2 regions of the Pseudomonas ekonensis genome follow, and region 1 is predicted to be linked to the other one. Evidence: riboswitches for the same ligand, from Rfam matches in the RefSeq annotation. Region 1 holds a riboswitch; the other holds the start of a gene.
What was found. Region 1 has a riboswitch for cobalamin ahead of cobO (cob(I)yrinic acid a,c-diamide adenosyltransferase). Riboswitches for the same ligand answer to the same signal wherever they lie in the genome.
Positions count from the first base shown of each region.

Region 1 (7,419 bases):
GGCGAACACGGCGTCGCTGCCGTTCTCCAGCACCGATTCGGTGGCGGCGCGGGCGACGGCGGTGCTGTCCAGCTCGCTGGTCTGGCGGCTGACCAGATACCCGACGCGTTTGCGCGCCTCCTCCAGGTCATCGCTGCGCAAGGCCTTGGCCACCGGCCCGACGTGCTCGCCGAGGCTGCGCATGCCGAGGGCGCAATACAGCGCGAGGATCTCCACGACCCAGCCCACGTAGGGCGCCCACGACAGCGCCGTGGCCAAAATCGTCAGCGGCAGCACCACGATCACCCACGCCGTCACGCCATGGCTGCGCCAGCCACGGCCTGCGGCATTGAAGCGTTGTTCGACGCGTCCGGCGAAACGGCCGAACGCCACCAGCGGATGCCAGCGTTTCGGTTCACCCAGCAGCGCATCCAGCGCCACGGCGGCGACACTCAACAACGCGACACTCATTGATTCACTCCCCATTGGTTTTCGTACAGCAGCTCATCGAGCGGACGCGCCTGCGCCCACCCGTCGAGCACCAGCATCGGCGCCGGATAGAATTTCTTGACCGGCCCCAGGCACAGCACCGCCAACGGCTTGGCCCCCGCCGGCAGGTTGAGCAGGTCGGCCAGGGCCTGGGGCTCGAACAGCGACACCCAGCCCATGCCCAGCCCCTCGGCGCGGGCGGCCAGCCACAGGTTCTGGATCGCGCAGGACAGCGACGCCAAGTCCATTTCCGGCAGCGTGCGGCGGCCGAAGATGTGCCGTTCGCGGTCGTCCCCCAACGCGGCCACCAGCACTTCGGCGCAGTCGCCGATGCCTTCGACCTTGAGCTTCATGAACTCGTCGCTGCGCTCGCCGAGGGCTTGGGCGGTGCGCACCCGCTCTTCTTCCACCAGGTTCTGGATCCGGCCGCGCAAGGTGCGATCGCTGATGCGGATGAAGCGCCACGGCTGCATCAGCCCGACGCTGGGCGCCTGATGGGCGGCCTCCAGCAGGCGGCGCAGCAGTTCGGGCTCGACCGTGCCGCCCGTGAAGTGGCGCATGTCGCGGCGTTCGGCGATGGCGCGGTAGACGGCTTCGCGTTCGGCCGGGGTGTAGGCGTTGTCGCTCATGGCCGCTGCGCGAGCAGGCTCGCTCCCACTGCGGATCGCGGTTCGTCAGGGACGGCCGCGGCCTGGCGGCCGGGCGCCAGCAACGCGGCGATCGCCGACGGATTGGACGGGAAGTAAAAGTGCACGTAGGACGCGGTCATCCGCCCTTCCCGGTACACGGCCTCGGCACCGCGCCCGCCGTTGGGGCTCAGGCCACGGGCGATGGGCGTCAGCCCGGTGGTGGTCAGGGAATGGTGGTAGGTGTGGCCGCGCAGCGTGCCTTCCGGCAGTTCGACGGCCTGCAGGGCCAGCGCCGCCAGACGCTTCTGCATCACCGCATCGCCGCTGAGCAGGCCGGCCAGTTCGGCGCGGGTGCCGCTGACGTCGGTCAGCGAGTCGAGCAGATAGAGCATGCCGCCGCATTCGGCGAGCAGCGGCTTGCCGGCGGCATGATGGGCGCGGATCGCCTCCAGCATCGGTGTGTTCTGCGCCAGCGCCTCGTGGTGCAGTTCGGGGTAGCCGCCCGGCAGATAGAGGCTGTCGGCGTCCGGCAGCGCCGCATCGCGGATCGGCGAGAAGAAGCGCAGCTCGGCGCCCATCGCCCGCAGCAGATCGAGGCTGGCGCCGTAAGTGAAGGCAAACGCCTCGTCCCGGGCGACGGCAATCCGCACGCCTTGCAGCAGGGGCTCGACCTCCAGCGGCTCGGGGGCGGCGAATTCGACCGGCGGCGGCAGCGCGACCTCGCAGCTGTCCGCCAGGGCCTGCGCAGCGGCGTCGAGGCGCAGGTCCAGGTCATTGAGCTCGCTGGCCTGCACCAGGCCCAGATGACGGCTCGGCAGCTCGATCCCGGTTTCCCGGGACAGCGCGCCGTACCAGCGCAGGCCTTCGGTGAGGCTGCCCTCCAGCAATTGCGCATGGCGCACGGTGCCGACGCGGTTGGCCAGCACCCCGGCGAACGGCAGGTCCGGCTGATAGCGCGCCAGGCCCAGGGCCAGCGCACCGAAGGTCTGGGCCATGGCGGTGCCGTCGATCACGCCCAGCACCGGCACACCGAAATGCCGCGCCAGGTCGGCGCTGGACGGCGTGCCGTCGAACAGGCCCATGACGCCTTCGATCAGGATCAGATCCGCTTCGGCGGCGGCTTCCCACAACAGGCGGCGGCTTTCCTGCTCGCCGACCATCCACATGTCCAACTGGTAGACCGGCGCACCGCTGGCGCGCTCGAGGATCATCGGGTCGAGAAAGTCCGGGCCGCACTTGAACACCCGCACCTTGCGCCCGTGATTGCGGTGCAGGCGGGCCAGCGCGGCGGTGACGGTGGTCTTGCCCTGGCCCGAGGCCGGCGCTGCGATCAGCACCGCCGGGCAGTGACGAGACTGGTTCAAAGTTCGACGCCTTTCTGCGCTTTGATCCCGGCCTGGAAGGCGTGCTTGACCATGCCCATCTCCGTGACGGTATCGGCCATCTCGATCATTTCCGGCTTGGCCGCGCGCCCCGTGACCACCACGTGCTGCATCGACGGACGGGCCTGCAGATCGCTGAGCACCTGGTCGAGGTCAAGGTAGCCGTGCTTGAGGGCGATGTTCAGTTCGTCGAGCACCACCAGCCCGATGGACGGATCGCGCAGCATCTGCCGGGAGACCTCCCACGCGGCTTCGGCGGCGGCGATGTCGCGCTGACGGTCCTGGGTTTCCCAGGTGAAACCTTCGCCCATCACATGAAAACGCACCTGCTCGGGGAATCGGCGAAAAAACAGTTCCTCGCCCGTGCTGTTGCGGCCCTTGATGAACTGCACCACGCCGCACTGCATGCCGTGGCCCATGGCGCGGGCAAGCATGCCGAACGCCGAGCTGCTCTTGCCCTTGCCGTTGCCGGTGAGCACCAGCAACAGGCCGCATTCGTTCGGCGAATTGGCGATGCGCTCGTCGATCACGGCTTTTTTGCGCTGCATGCGCGCCAGGTGGCGCTCGTCACGCTCGGTGGTGTCAGTCATGGGGGAGCTCTCCGTTGAGGCTGGGTAACGGCGGGCGGGCACAAGAATAGACGGCGGCAAGCCTGGCATCGCCCACCGTGATGCCGTTGGATGGATCAGGCCGGTCTCCGGGCTCATGAGCGGCGCAAGGCCAGGCTGCGCGCCTTCCCGCGTCTTCGGACGCAGTGGCATCAGGCACAGCTTTCACTCATTTACCGTTGCGGGGGCAGCGCCGGGATCGCGGTCGCTCCACTGTGGACATGCGACCCTCACCGGCTTCCCTGTTTCACTCTGTCGACAGCCGCCACAGAGCACCTGAAACAAGCCGCGAAGGTTAGAGGGTTGGGGGTGGAGCGTCAAATGAAGCGGGGCTGCGGCGACGAAAAAATGCCGCCGATCAATTAACTGACGCCAATCTTGTGCCACACTGCCATGAGTGATATCAAAGAGCCATGCTTTTTGACTGCAGAGAGCACATCACAATAACAAGGGAGAGCACCATGCAAGGCATGATCATCAGCAATCCGCGGCTGGAATTCCTGCGCCCGGTGCTGGAACGCTGGTTTGACTGTATCGACCGCTACAACACCGTGCGCGGCGACAACGACACCCCCTACTGGCACGACGAAAAGGCCAACCTGGGCCTGCTCTCCGCCGCCGCGTGGATGGCCGAGCTGGTGACGCTGCGCGACACCGCCACCCGCAAGCAGAACGAGGACGGCGAACGCAACGCCCGCGCCGACCTGTTCCTGGCCGGCACCGACGACCGTGCCTACATCCAGGCCACCCAGCGCTGGCCCCGGGTCAACAGCCTCAACCTGACCCAGGCGCTGCACGACATCACCAGCGACGCCAAGCGCATCAGCTACGCCAGCGACCTCAAGCTCGGCTGCCTGTTCGTTTCGCCGCAGAAGGCCCAGCACAGCGCCAGCCCCGAAGAGCTTCAGGACATGGTCGACGACCTGCAGAAGGAACACACCTGTGCCGTGGCCTGGTACTTCCCTTACGCCTACCGCAAATTGCGCAGCGAAGCGGGCAACTACCACCCCGGCATCGCCGTGCTGTTCAAGGAGGCCCGCGGCTGAGCGCTTGAACCATCGGGGTCGCCCATGCCTCTATGATTGGGAATGCATTCATAGGGAAGACAAGCAATGCGCAAGCCCCCGTTCATTTTCGTCATCGCGGTTGCCGCAGGCCTTGCCGCCTGCGGCGAAACCTCAAGCCTGCAAGTCTCCGACGGCACCGGCCCGTCGCCCAAACTGCCCGAACCGAACAAGACCCTGATCCCGACGGTGCACATCGCCCCGGCGGTGGGCTGGCCGAGCGGCGCCAAACCGACGCCGGCGGCAGGCACCCGGGTGGCGGCGTTCGCCGAAAACCTCGACCACCCGCGCTGGCTCTACGTGCTGCCCAACGGCGACGTGCTGGTGGCGGAGACCAACGCTCCGCCCAAACCCGATGACGGCAGCGGCCTGAAGGGCTGGATCACCAAAAAGGTCATGGGCCGCGCCGGCGCCGGCGTGCCGAGCGCGAACCGCATCACCCTGCTGCGCGACGCCGATCATGACGGCGTGGCGGAAACCCGCACGGTCTTCCTGCAAAACCTCAACTCGCCGTTCGGCATGACCCTGGTCGGCAACGACCTGTATGTCGCCGACACCGATCGCCTGCTGCGCTTTGACTACGAACCCGGCGCGACCGAAATCAAGTCGCAACCGATCAAAGTCACCGACCTGCCCGGCGGCACGCTGAACCACCACTGGACGAAGAACGTCATCGCCAGCCAGGACGGCAGCAAGCTCTACGTCACCGTCGGTTCGAACAGCAACGTCGGCGAAAACGGCCTGGATCAGGAACAAGGCCGGGCTGCCATCTGGGAGGTGGACCGCGCCACGGGCAACCACCGCATCTTCGCTTCGGGCATCCGCAACCCCAATGGCCTGGCTTGGGAACCGCGAACCGGCGCCTTGTGGACGGCCGTCAACGAGCGCGACGAAATTGGCAGCGACCTGGTGCCCGACTACATCACCTCAGTCATGGACGGCGGCTTCTATGGCTGGCCGTTCAGCTACTACGGTCAGCACGTCGACGTGCGCGTGCAGCCGCAGAACATGGATCTGGTGGCGAAGGCCATCGCCCCTGACTACGCCGTCGGCCCCCACACCGCTTCGCTGGGCCTGGCCTTCGCCGAAGGCAACCGACTGCCGGCGGCATTCAAGGAAGGAGCGTTCATCGGACAGCACGGCTCATGGAACCGCAAGCCCCTCAGCGGCTACAAGGTGATCTTCGTTCCGTTCGCCAACGGCAAGCCGAACGGCGCACCGGTGGATGTGCTGACCGGATTCCTCGACAAGGACGAGAACGCCATGGGCCGCCCGGTGGGCGTGGCGGTCGACCGGCAAGGCGGCCTGCTGGTGGCCGACGACGTGGGGAACAAAGTGTGGCGCGTGTCTGCGGCCCGGTGAATCTCCGAGACCCCAAAAACCACTGTAGGAGCGAGCCTGCTCGCGATGGCGGTCTGTCAGCTGACCTGGAAGTCGGCTGGGCGGACACCATCGCGAGCAGGCTCGCTCCTACAGGTCGTCTTGGCGGCTAAGGGTTGTGCGCCAGGTGCTCCGGCTGCAGGACGCGCTTGGCGCTCAGGTACGCCTTCTGCCAATAGGCCTTGGACAAGCTGTCCAGCTTCACCGTGCCGCCGGTGGCCGGCGCATGGACGAAGCGCCCTTCCCCGACATAGATCCCCGCATGGCTGACCTGGGAGCCGCCGTTGGTGGCGAAGAAAATCAGGTCGCCGGTCTGCAGCCCTTCCTTGCCGACGTTCGGCGCCTGCATCACGATCATCTCCCGCGTGGAACGCGGCAAGGAGATGCCGGCGGCGTCGCGGTAGACGAAGCCGATCAGGCCACTGCAATCGAAGCCCGAGTCCGGCGTGTTGCCGCCCCAGCGATAAGGCGTGCCGACCAGGCCGAGCGCGCGGAACAGCACGTCTTCGGCAGCCGGAGAAAAGTTTTGGGAGGAGCCGAACACGATCGGCGTGCGCACCACCGGCGCGGGCGGCGGCGTGCGGCTGGCGCAGCCGCTGAGCAGCGCTGCGAACATCATCAAGGCGAGGCGGGCCGACATCGTCATAAGCAGAACATCCTGATCTGGCTGCGGCTTTCACTGCCGATTCGACAGAAAACAAAACCGCCTGCGTCGGGACGCAGGCGGTTTGCCATCAAAGTAGATCAGAATTCTAGCGGCTACGCGGCAAACTTCAAGTAAGACTTTAACTTCACCTTGTAAAGTTTACGTCTACTGACTGGCCGCGACCGTTTGTCGCCACGAACGCGGCGACAAGGGAGGCATCACTTGCGGGCGGTGACCACGGTCGGCGCCATCGCCAAGGCGCGCTTGGCCTCGATGAAGGACTTGCTCCAGTAGCTGTCACCCAGGCTGTCGATGCGCACACCGCCGCTGCGGCGGCTGCTGGAGTGGATGAACTGGTTGTCGCCCAGGTAGATGCCTGCGTGGCTCACACGGCCGCGACGGCCGTTGGTGGCGAAGAACAGCAGGTCACCCGGCTCGAGGTTGCCGCGCGAGACTTGCGGGGCATCCACGTTGATCATTTCGCGGGTGGAGCGTGGCAGGTTCATGCCGGCCTCTTCGCGGAAGAGGTAGCCGATGAAACCGCTGCAATCGAAGCCGGCTTCGGAGGTGCCGCCGAAACGGTAACGGGTACCGATCAGGGACATGCCGCGCTCAAGGATGCTGTCGGCCAGGACCGGCAGTTGGTAAGGCTTCTTGCCGTTGAAGTCGGCCAGTTCCTTTTCGGTGTCCAGCTCTTCCTGGTAAATGACGGAAGACTGAGCGGTAGCGGAATTCTTGTACTGCTGTTGCTGCTCTTGAACAGGTGAATGAGCAGCGCAACCGAACAGCAGGGTGACGAGTGCGAGAGGCACGAGGGGTGCGAAGCGCTTTAGCATGGGCACGACCGTGGCTGAAGTTGTAAAGAAGCCGAGACTATGCCCGCTATCGGCCTCATTTGCAAATTCAATCGATCTTTTTGTGACTTCCCGGTTTCTCGTTTACATCTAAGCGCTTAAGCCTATTTGAATCGATACGCAGCCTGAGCAGCGCTCAGGAAAGCGGGTTTTCTGGCGCCTGAAATCTGCCGAACCGGGCTGAAAGCCGCGGCCTTGAAGGCTTTCACCAGCCCAGGGTTTCTTTCAGGAAAGGGATGGTCAACTTGCGCTGGGCCTGCAGCGAAGCCTGGTCGAGCTGCTCCAGCAGGTCGAACAGCGCGCTCATGCTGCGGGTGCCCCGGGTCAGGATGAAATGGCCGACTTCGTCGGTCAGGTGCAGGCCACGGCGGGATGCGCGCAATTGCAA
Region 1 covers NZ_JAHSTS010000002.1:769,724-777,142, forward strand. Annotated here, with positions in the region: gene cbiB (adenosylcobinamide-phosphate synthase CbiB) at 1-450, opposite strand, end outside; gene bluB (5,6-dimethylbenzimidazole synthase) at 447-1,097, opposite strand; gene KVG96_RS16480 (cobyrinic acid a,c-diamide synthase CobB) at 1,094-2,461, opposite strand; gene cobO (cob(I)yrinic acid a,c-diamide adenosyltransferase) at 2,458-3,069, opposite strand; cobalamin riboswitch at 3,151-3,382, opposite strand; gene KVG96_RS16490 (hypothetical protein) at 3,549-4,133, shown strand; gene KVG96_RS16495 (PQQ-dependent sugar dehydrogenase) at 4,200-5,513, shown strand; gene KVG96_RS16500 (C40 family peptidase) at 5,641-6,177, opposite strand; gene KVG96_RS16505 (C40 family peptidase) at 6,396-7,013, opposite strand; gene hda (DnaA regulatory inactivator Hda) at 7,237-7,419, opposite strand, start outside.

Region 2 (7,419 bases), on a different contig from region 1:
TGCTCGATGAGCACGGCTTCACCAGTGTGCTGAACTTCCGAGAAGGCTATGTCGCCGTCACGGGCCGCCTGTGCGCGGCGGTGCCGGCCCTGGCGCACCTGCACCGCAACGTCGAGCACACGCTGGACAAGGTGCTGCAGCGCCAGCGCTTCCAGGCGTCGGCCAACCCTGACCTGCAGGTGATCTCCCGCGAAACGGGCATCGACGAACTGCTCGCCGCACCCGATGCGCTGCCCTACCCGTTCGTCCTGAAGCCTTCGAACCTGTACAGCAGCCTGTTCGTGCGCTGCATCCGCGACCGCCAGGAACTGCTGGACTACAGCCGCCGCGAATGGCCGGCGCTGCAACGCTACGTCGCCGGCAAACAGCGGGAGACCGACCAGCTGCTGCTGGAGGAATACCTGCACGGCTCCAACCATTCCATCGATTGCGCCATCGGTCCTGACGGCAACATCAGCAGCTTTCCCATCGTCGATGTGATCGCCGGGGTCGACATCGGCCGGGACGACTTCCACCATTTCGCCCGCTACACGCCTTCGACCATCGAACCGGATGCGTCGCTCAAAGCGCGTTGCCACCGTTTGGCCCACGACGCCGTGCAGGCCCTCGGCCTCAAGGGCACGTTCGCCCATGTCGAGTTCATCCTCACCGCACGCGGGCCAAGGGTGCTGGAGGTCGGCGCGCGGCCCGGCGGCAGCCGGATCCACGTGATCCGCCAGGCGTGGCAACTGCCGCTGGATGTCTGCTATCACCGCGCCCTGTTCGGCGAAGCGCTGCCGCCTGCCTGCGACGTCCCGCAGCCGTTCGGGATCGCCACGCCCTTCGCCCGCACCCATCGCACCTACGACGGCCTCCATCACGCCCGGTGCCTGCGCAGCGTGCCGGGCTTCCAGCGATGGTACGCCTACGCCGCGCCGGGCGACGCCATCGGCCCGGCCAGCAACGGGTTCCAGAACTACCTGTACGTCGAGTTCCGCCAGCCCGACACCGCCCGGCTGCGCGAATCGCTGCTGGCGGTCACGGACATCGACGTCTACGGCGAGCGCACCGACCCCGAACCGGCCAAACGCATCCTGCTGATCGGCGGGCGGGATTCAGGGCTGGACTGGGACACCGCGCACCGCTTCCACTTCACCCTGGTGCAGCAACCCGACCAGTTGTCGGACTATCAACGCGAACACGCGGCGCTGGTGCTGACGCCCGACATCGCGGACCTGGCCGGCTACGGCGACACGGTCGAACGCCTGCACCGTCAGCGGCCGTTCGACGCCGTGGTGTCGTTCTCCGAACTGGGCCTGCTGCCGGCCTCGCAACTAGGGGAACGGCTGGGCATCCCCCACAACAGCGTGCGCAGCGTCGAGGTCAGCCGCGACAAGCTGCTGTTCCGCCGGCTCCTGCAAGGCAGCCCCTATGAACTGCACAGCGCGGCGGCGGACAGCGCCGAGGCCGTACGCGCTTTCGTCGAACGCCACGGCCCGTCGATCGTCAAACCCGTCAGCGGTTCAGGCAGCCAAGGGGTCTACGCGGTCAACCGGTCCGAAGACGTCGACGCCCTGCCGCTGCAAGGCCGCAACCTGATCGAAGCGTTCGCCGGCGGCGACGAATACAGCGTGGAATCCCTGAGCCTCGACGGCCGCCACCGGATCCTCGGCATCACCCGCAAGCACACCAGCGGCGCGCCGGGCTATGTCGAGACCGGCCATGACTTTCCGGCCGCCCTGGACGAGGCCAGCCGCACGCTGATCGAAGACGCGGTGCTGTGGCTGCTCGAACGCATGGGCAACCGCTGGGGGCCGGCGCACACCGAGGTCAAGCTCGACGGAGCGCGCCTGCATTTCATCGAGACCCAGACCCGTTTCGGCGGCGACCAGATCTGGGAGATGGTCTGGAAAACCACCGGCGTGCACCTGGCGGCCAGCACCCTGGCGGCGATGACCGGCACCGACCTGCCGGCCCCCGAGCAGGCGTTCGTGCAAATGGCGATCCGTTACATCGAGACCGACGGCACGACCGACCCCGAACGCCTGCGCGACCAACTGCTGCGGCACCCCTTCGCCCTGCGCGCGACGCTCGACCAGGGCAAGTTCGGCCGGCCCATCCGCCGTTCCGCCGACCGGCACGGCTACGTGCTGCTGGCCTGCGCCGCCGAAGACGACCCGAACGTCTTCGGCGCCGCGATCTCCCATCCTCGTTTCACCACCCAAGGACTGGCGCAATGAGCACCCAAGAGACCCTGTTCCACATCGACGGCCCGATCAGCCCGAACTTTCCGCTGATCTCCTTTTCCACCAACGTGTACGACAACCCGGCGGACATCCTCGGGTCGATCACCGACCTGTCCAGGCATTTCAAGGCCGTGGAGTTCGAGATCGGCGAAGACGCCGAGACCGTGTTCTGGTCGCTCGGCGTCGAGGAACGCAGCGAACTGGCGCGGCAGGTCCGCGCCTTCACCGAGCAGAACGGCATCACCCTGACGGTGCACGCCGGCTGGTGGGGCCGCCAGTACAACCTGTGCTCGCCCGATCCGGTCGAACGGGGCCAGGCGGTGGACTGCCTGAGCGCCGCCGTGGACTTCTCGCGCCAGGCCGGCGCCACCAGCGTGACGTTCCATCCGGGCTACAAGGACCAGTTGGAAAACACCGAACTGCTGGACAACCTGATCGTGGCGATCAACGAGGTCAAACAGCGCGTCGACACCCGGGGCATCGACCTGTGCCTGGAGAACATGGGCGGCCAGCGGCCGAAGTTCCCGGTGTTCAGCGTCGGCGAGCACTTGCGCTTCCACCGCGAGACCGGCTGCTTCGTGACCATCGACGTGACGCACCTGTGCTCGCTGATGCCCTACGGCGAAAGCCTGTTCCAGGCCATCGCCGAGCTGGCCCCGGTGACCCGTCACCTGCACATCGCCGACCTCAACGACACCCACCACCAGCACCTGCCCATCGGTGAAGGCAACCTGCGCCTGAGCGATGTGCTCAACCGCTTCGCCGTCAACGGCTACCGCGGCGTGGCCGTGGTCGAGGAGTTCATCCCGCGCTTCTCCACCGAGTACTACCTGGAGAAGGCGCTGGCCTACAAGGACGGTGTCGAAGACCTGTTGGCCGGCGCACGGCAAAGCGCCCATGCCGGTTGAGTCCGCGCTGGCCGAACCGGCCGCCCACAGCGAGATCACGACCGGCCTGCGCGATGCGTTGCCGTTCGTGTTCTCGCTGCTGTTGACCTTCACCCTGATCGGCATGCTCGGCCGCCGCCACGGCCTGGATCTGCCGTCGATGGTGGTGTTCAGCGGCACGGTGATGGCCTCGCCGCTGCAACTGACGCTGCTGGAGACGCCGGCGCACCTGCTCAACGCATTCGGCGTGCTGGTCTCGGCGTTGAGCATCAACTTGCGTTTTCTGGTGTTCACCCTGAGCCTCAAGTCCAGCTTCAAGGGCTCCGTCAAATCGTTTGTCCCGGCCTTGGCGGTGATGGCCAACGCGGCCTTCACCCTGATGTCGATCCGCAAGGAACAAGGGCCGGTCAGCCGCCCCTACGCCAACACCGTGTGCTTTGCGCTGTACGCCGCCGCCCTGCTCGGCACCGCCGCCGGCTACGGCTTCGCCAGCCTGGCCGACAACGGGCTGATGGAGCATGTCAGCGTGGTGATCGCCATTTTCATCAGCGCTTCGCTGGGCAAGATGGCCCGCGACCGGCACAGCCTGCACGCACAGTGGATCGCCGGACTCGCCGCCGCGGCCAGCCTGCTGTGGTTGGGGGATATCAGCCTGATGGCGGTGCTCGCGGTGACCGTCCTGACGAGTTACGCCTATGACCGAGCCTAGTGTGTTCTGGCTGTACGTGCTGATTTGCGCGCTGGTGTCCGCCACTTGCCGGTTGCTGCCGCTGGCGGTGGATGTCGAACGCTTGTCCGGCGGGGCCCGGGCGTTCATCGACCGGTTGGGCAAATACACCTCCGTGGCGATGCTGATCAGCCTGCTGGCCGGTTCGCTGCAACCGCTGGCCGGCCAGCAGCCGTCGGCGCACCTGTGGATCGGCCCTGTGGCGTTGGCCTGGCTGCTGGGCCTGACGCGCATGAAGTCCTACTACGCGTTTCTGATCGCGCTGGGCGCCTACGTTCTGCTGGCCGTGCGTTAGCCGTCGATTGACTCGGATCGTGTGCCCATGCTCTCCTACACAACTTGTTACGGGTGCCCTTCACAGGGTGAAACGGGAAACCGGTGAATCATGTGCTTTACTTCAAGGCCATGTCAGTCCGGTGCTGCCCCCGCAACGGTAAGCGAGCGAAGCGTCAGATCCACTGTGCCTGCGGCATGGGAAGGTGACGCTTGCAGGTCGGCCGACGCCAACCCCTCGCGAGCCCGGAGACCGGCCCGCAACGCACAGCGCGCACCTGCGCCGCTGAACATAACAAACCCGCGGTGGGCGGGCGCTGTTCGAACCCTGCGTGCCCGTCCCGCAGGGTTTCCATGCGCTCTATTCACCCGCTGACACCACAGAGGGAAGCGCCATGTCGATCATCACCAGCACCGGCAGCACTGACAAGAGCTCCGCCGGCACCACCACCCTGAGCCAACGCCTGACCGCCGCCGTCTGCGCGTCGATCCTGGGGGCCTGCCTCGTCTACTTCGCCGGGTTCTCGCACATCGAAGCGGTGCACAACGCCGCCCACGATACCCGCCACAGCGCCGCGTTCCCGTGCCACTGAGACCTGCCGACATGATCAAGCGCATTGCCCGGACCGCCGGGTTCACCGGCCTGCTGGCCGCCCTGCTGCTCACCCTGCTGCAAAGCTTCTGGGTCTCCCCGCTGATTCTGCAGGCCGAGACCTACGAGAAGGCTGAACCTGCGGCCGAAGTCCACGAACACGCCGCCGGCACCCCGGCCCACACCCACGACGCCGAAGCCTGGGAGCCGGAAGACGGCTGGCAGCGCGTGCTGTCGACCACCGGCGGCAACCTGGTGGTGGCCGTGGGCTTCGCCCTGATGCTGGCCGGCCTCTACACCCTGCGCACACCGACCAGGACCGCACAAGGCCTGCTCTGGGGCCTGGCCGGCTACGCCACCTTCGTGCTGGCGCCGACCCTCGGCCTGCCGCCCGAACTGCCCGGCACCGCCGCCGCCGACCTGGCCTCGCGGCAGACCTGGTGGATCGGCACCGCAGCGTCCACCGCCGTGGGCCTGGCCCTGATCGCCTTCAGCCGCAACTGGCTGATGAAGATCCTCGGCGCGGCCATCCTCGCCGTGCCCCACGTGATCGGCGCACCGCAACCGGAAGTGCACTCGATGCTGGCACCGCAGGCGCTGGAAGCGCAGTTCAAGATCGCCTCGCAGCTGACCAACGTCGCGTTCTGGCTGGCCCTGGGCCTGATCAGCGCGTGGCTGTTCCGCCGCAACGGCGAAGGCCAACGCCACGCATGACCGCTGACGGCGCAGCGCCGGCCCTGGTGGTCGGCCTGGGCTGCCAGCGCGGCTGCCCGGCCGCCACCCTGCGGGCCCTGCTCGACCAGGCCCTGCAGGCCCATCGCATCGAACTGGCGGCGGTCAAGGCGCTCGCCAGCATCGACCTCAAACGCGACGAGCCCGGCTTGCGGGAACTGGCCGCGCAACTGGCGCTGCCCTTGCTGTATTTCAGCAGCGCGGAACTGGCCGGCTACCGGCCGCGCCTCAGCCACCAGTCGCAGATCGCCTTCGAGCGCACCGGCTGCTACGGCGTGGCGGAAAGCGCCGCCCTGGCGCTGGCCGAACAATGGATCCAGGCGCCGGCAAAGCTGCTGATTCCCCGGCAAAAGTACGCCCAGGCCACATTGGCATTGGCCGGCGCGGCCTGAATTCCCGATAATCCCCGCTTTCGATCATGAGCAACGTTCATGCGCGACGCTCGTGACGCCCTGCACCGCCCCTTTTTTCAGGATGGAACAATGACCGTCTACTTCATCGGCGCCGGCCCCGGCGATCCCGAATTGATCACCGTCAAAGGCCAACGGCTGATCCGCAGCTGCCCGGTGATCATCTACGCAGGCTCGCTGGTGCCGGCGGCGGTGCTGGAGGGACACCGGGCCGACACCGTGGTCAACAGCGCCGAACTGCACCTGGAACAGATCATCGACCTGATCAAGACCGCCCACGCCAACGGCCAGGACGTCGCCCGCGTGCATTCCGGCGACCCGAGCCTGTACGGTGCCATCGGCGAACAGATCCGCTGCCTGCGGGAGCTGGGCATCGCCTTCGAGATCATCCCCGGCGTGACCGCCACCGCGGCATGCGCTGCGCTGCTGGAAGCCGAACTGACCCTGCCGGACGTGTCGCAGACCGTGATCCTGACCCGCTACGCGGACAAGACCGCGATGCCCGCCAAAGAAGCGCTCGGCAGCCTGGCGCAGCACGGCGCGACCATGGCCATTCATCTGGGGGTCAATCATCTGGAGAGGATCGTCGGCGAACTGCTGCCGCACTACGGCGCAGATTGCCCGATCGCGGTCATCCACCGGGCGAGCTGGCCGGATCAGGACCGGGTGGTGGGGACGCTGGAGGACATTGCCGCGAAGGTGGCCGCCAAGGGCTTTCGGCGCACGGCGCTGATTCTGGTGGGACGGGTGCTGGGCAGCGACCATTTCAGCGAGTCATCGCTGTACCGTGCGGGGCATGCGCATTTGTACCGCCCGTAGCGGCCAGCCTGCTGGCGATGGCGCCAGCGATGCTCACCCATGAAAAAACGGCGCTCACGGGGCGCCGTTTTTTGTGTCCGCAGTGAACGCCTCAGTAGTAGGCGTTTTCTTTCTGCGTGTGGTCGGTCACGTCGCGAACGCCCTTGAGCTCCGGAATGCGCTCGAGCAGGGTGCGCTCGATGCCTTCCTTCAAGGTCACGTCCGCCTGGCCGCAGCCCTGGCAGCCGCCGCCGAACTGCAGCACGGCGATGCCGTCGTCGACCACGTCGATCAGGCTGACCTGGCCGCCGTGGCTGGCCAGCCCCGGGTTGATCTCGGTTTGCAGGTAGTAGTTGATGCGCTCGTTGATCGGGCTGTCTTCGTTGACCATCGGCACCTTGGCGTTCGGCGCCTTGATGGTCAGCTGACCGCCCATGCGGTCGGTGGCGTAGTCGACGACGGCGTCCTCGAGGAACGCTTCGCTGAACGAATCGATGTACGCGGTGAAGTTCTTGAGCCCCAGTGCCTTGTCTTCAGGCTTTTCTTCGCCCGGCTTGCAATAGGCGATGCAGGTTTCGGCGTACTGGGTGCCAGGCTGGGTGATGAAGATGCGGATGCCGATGCCCGGGGTGTTCTGCTTGGAAAGCAGATCAGCCAGATAATCGTGGGCGGCGTCGGTGATGGTGATAGCGGTCATGGAAACTCCTCGCAGGCTTGGGCGGAGTTTACGCCAATCGGCGCCCGGGACAAAGTCCTAGTATTTACGTAGGAATAG
Region 2 covers NZ_JAHSTS010000001.1:2,082,288-2,089,706, reverse strand. Annotated here, with positions in the region: gene KVG96_RS09335 (ATP-grasp domain-containing protein) at 1-2,219, shown strand, start outside; gene KVG96_RS09330 (sugar phosphate isomerase/epimerase family protein) at 2,216-3,133, shown strand; gene KVG96_RS09325 (AzlC family ABC transporter permease) at 3,123-3,821, shown strand; gene KVG96_RS09320 (AzlD domain-containing protein) at 3,808-4,134, shown strand; cobalamin riboswitch at 4,169-4,388, shown strand; gene KVG96_RS09315 (CbtB domain-containing protein) at 4,508-4,705, shown strand; gene KVG96_RS09310 (CbtA family protein) at 4,717-5,418, shown strand; gene KVG96_RS09305 (cobalamin biosynthesis protein) at 5,415-5,828, shown strand; gene cobM (precorrin-4 C(11)-methyltransferase) at 5,919-6,665, shown strand; gene nfuA (Fe-S biogenesis protein NfuA) at 6,757-7,341, opposite strand.
Region 2: it holds a riboswitch for cobalamin, as region 1 does, so the genes downstream of both, KVG96_RS09315 (CbtB domain-containing protein) here and cobO (cob(I)yrinic acid a,c-diamide adenosyltransferase) in region 1, are expected to answer to the same signal.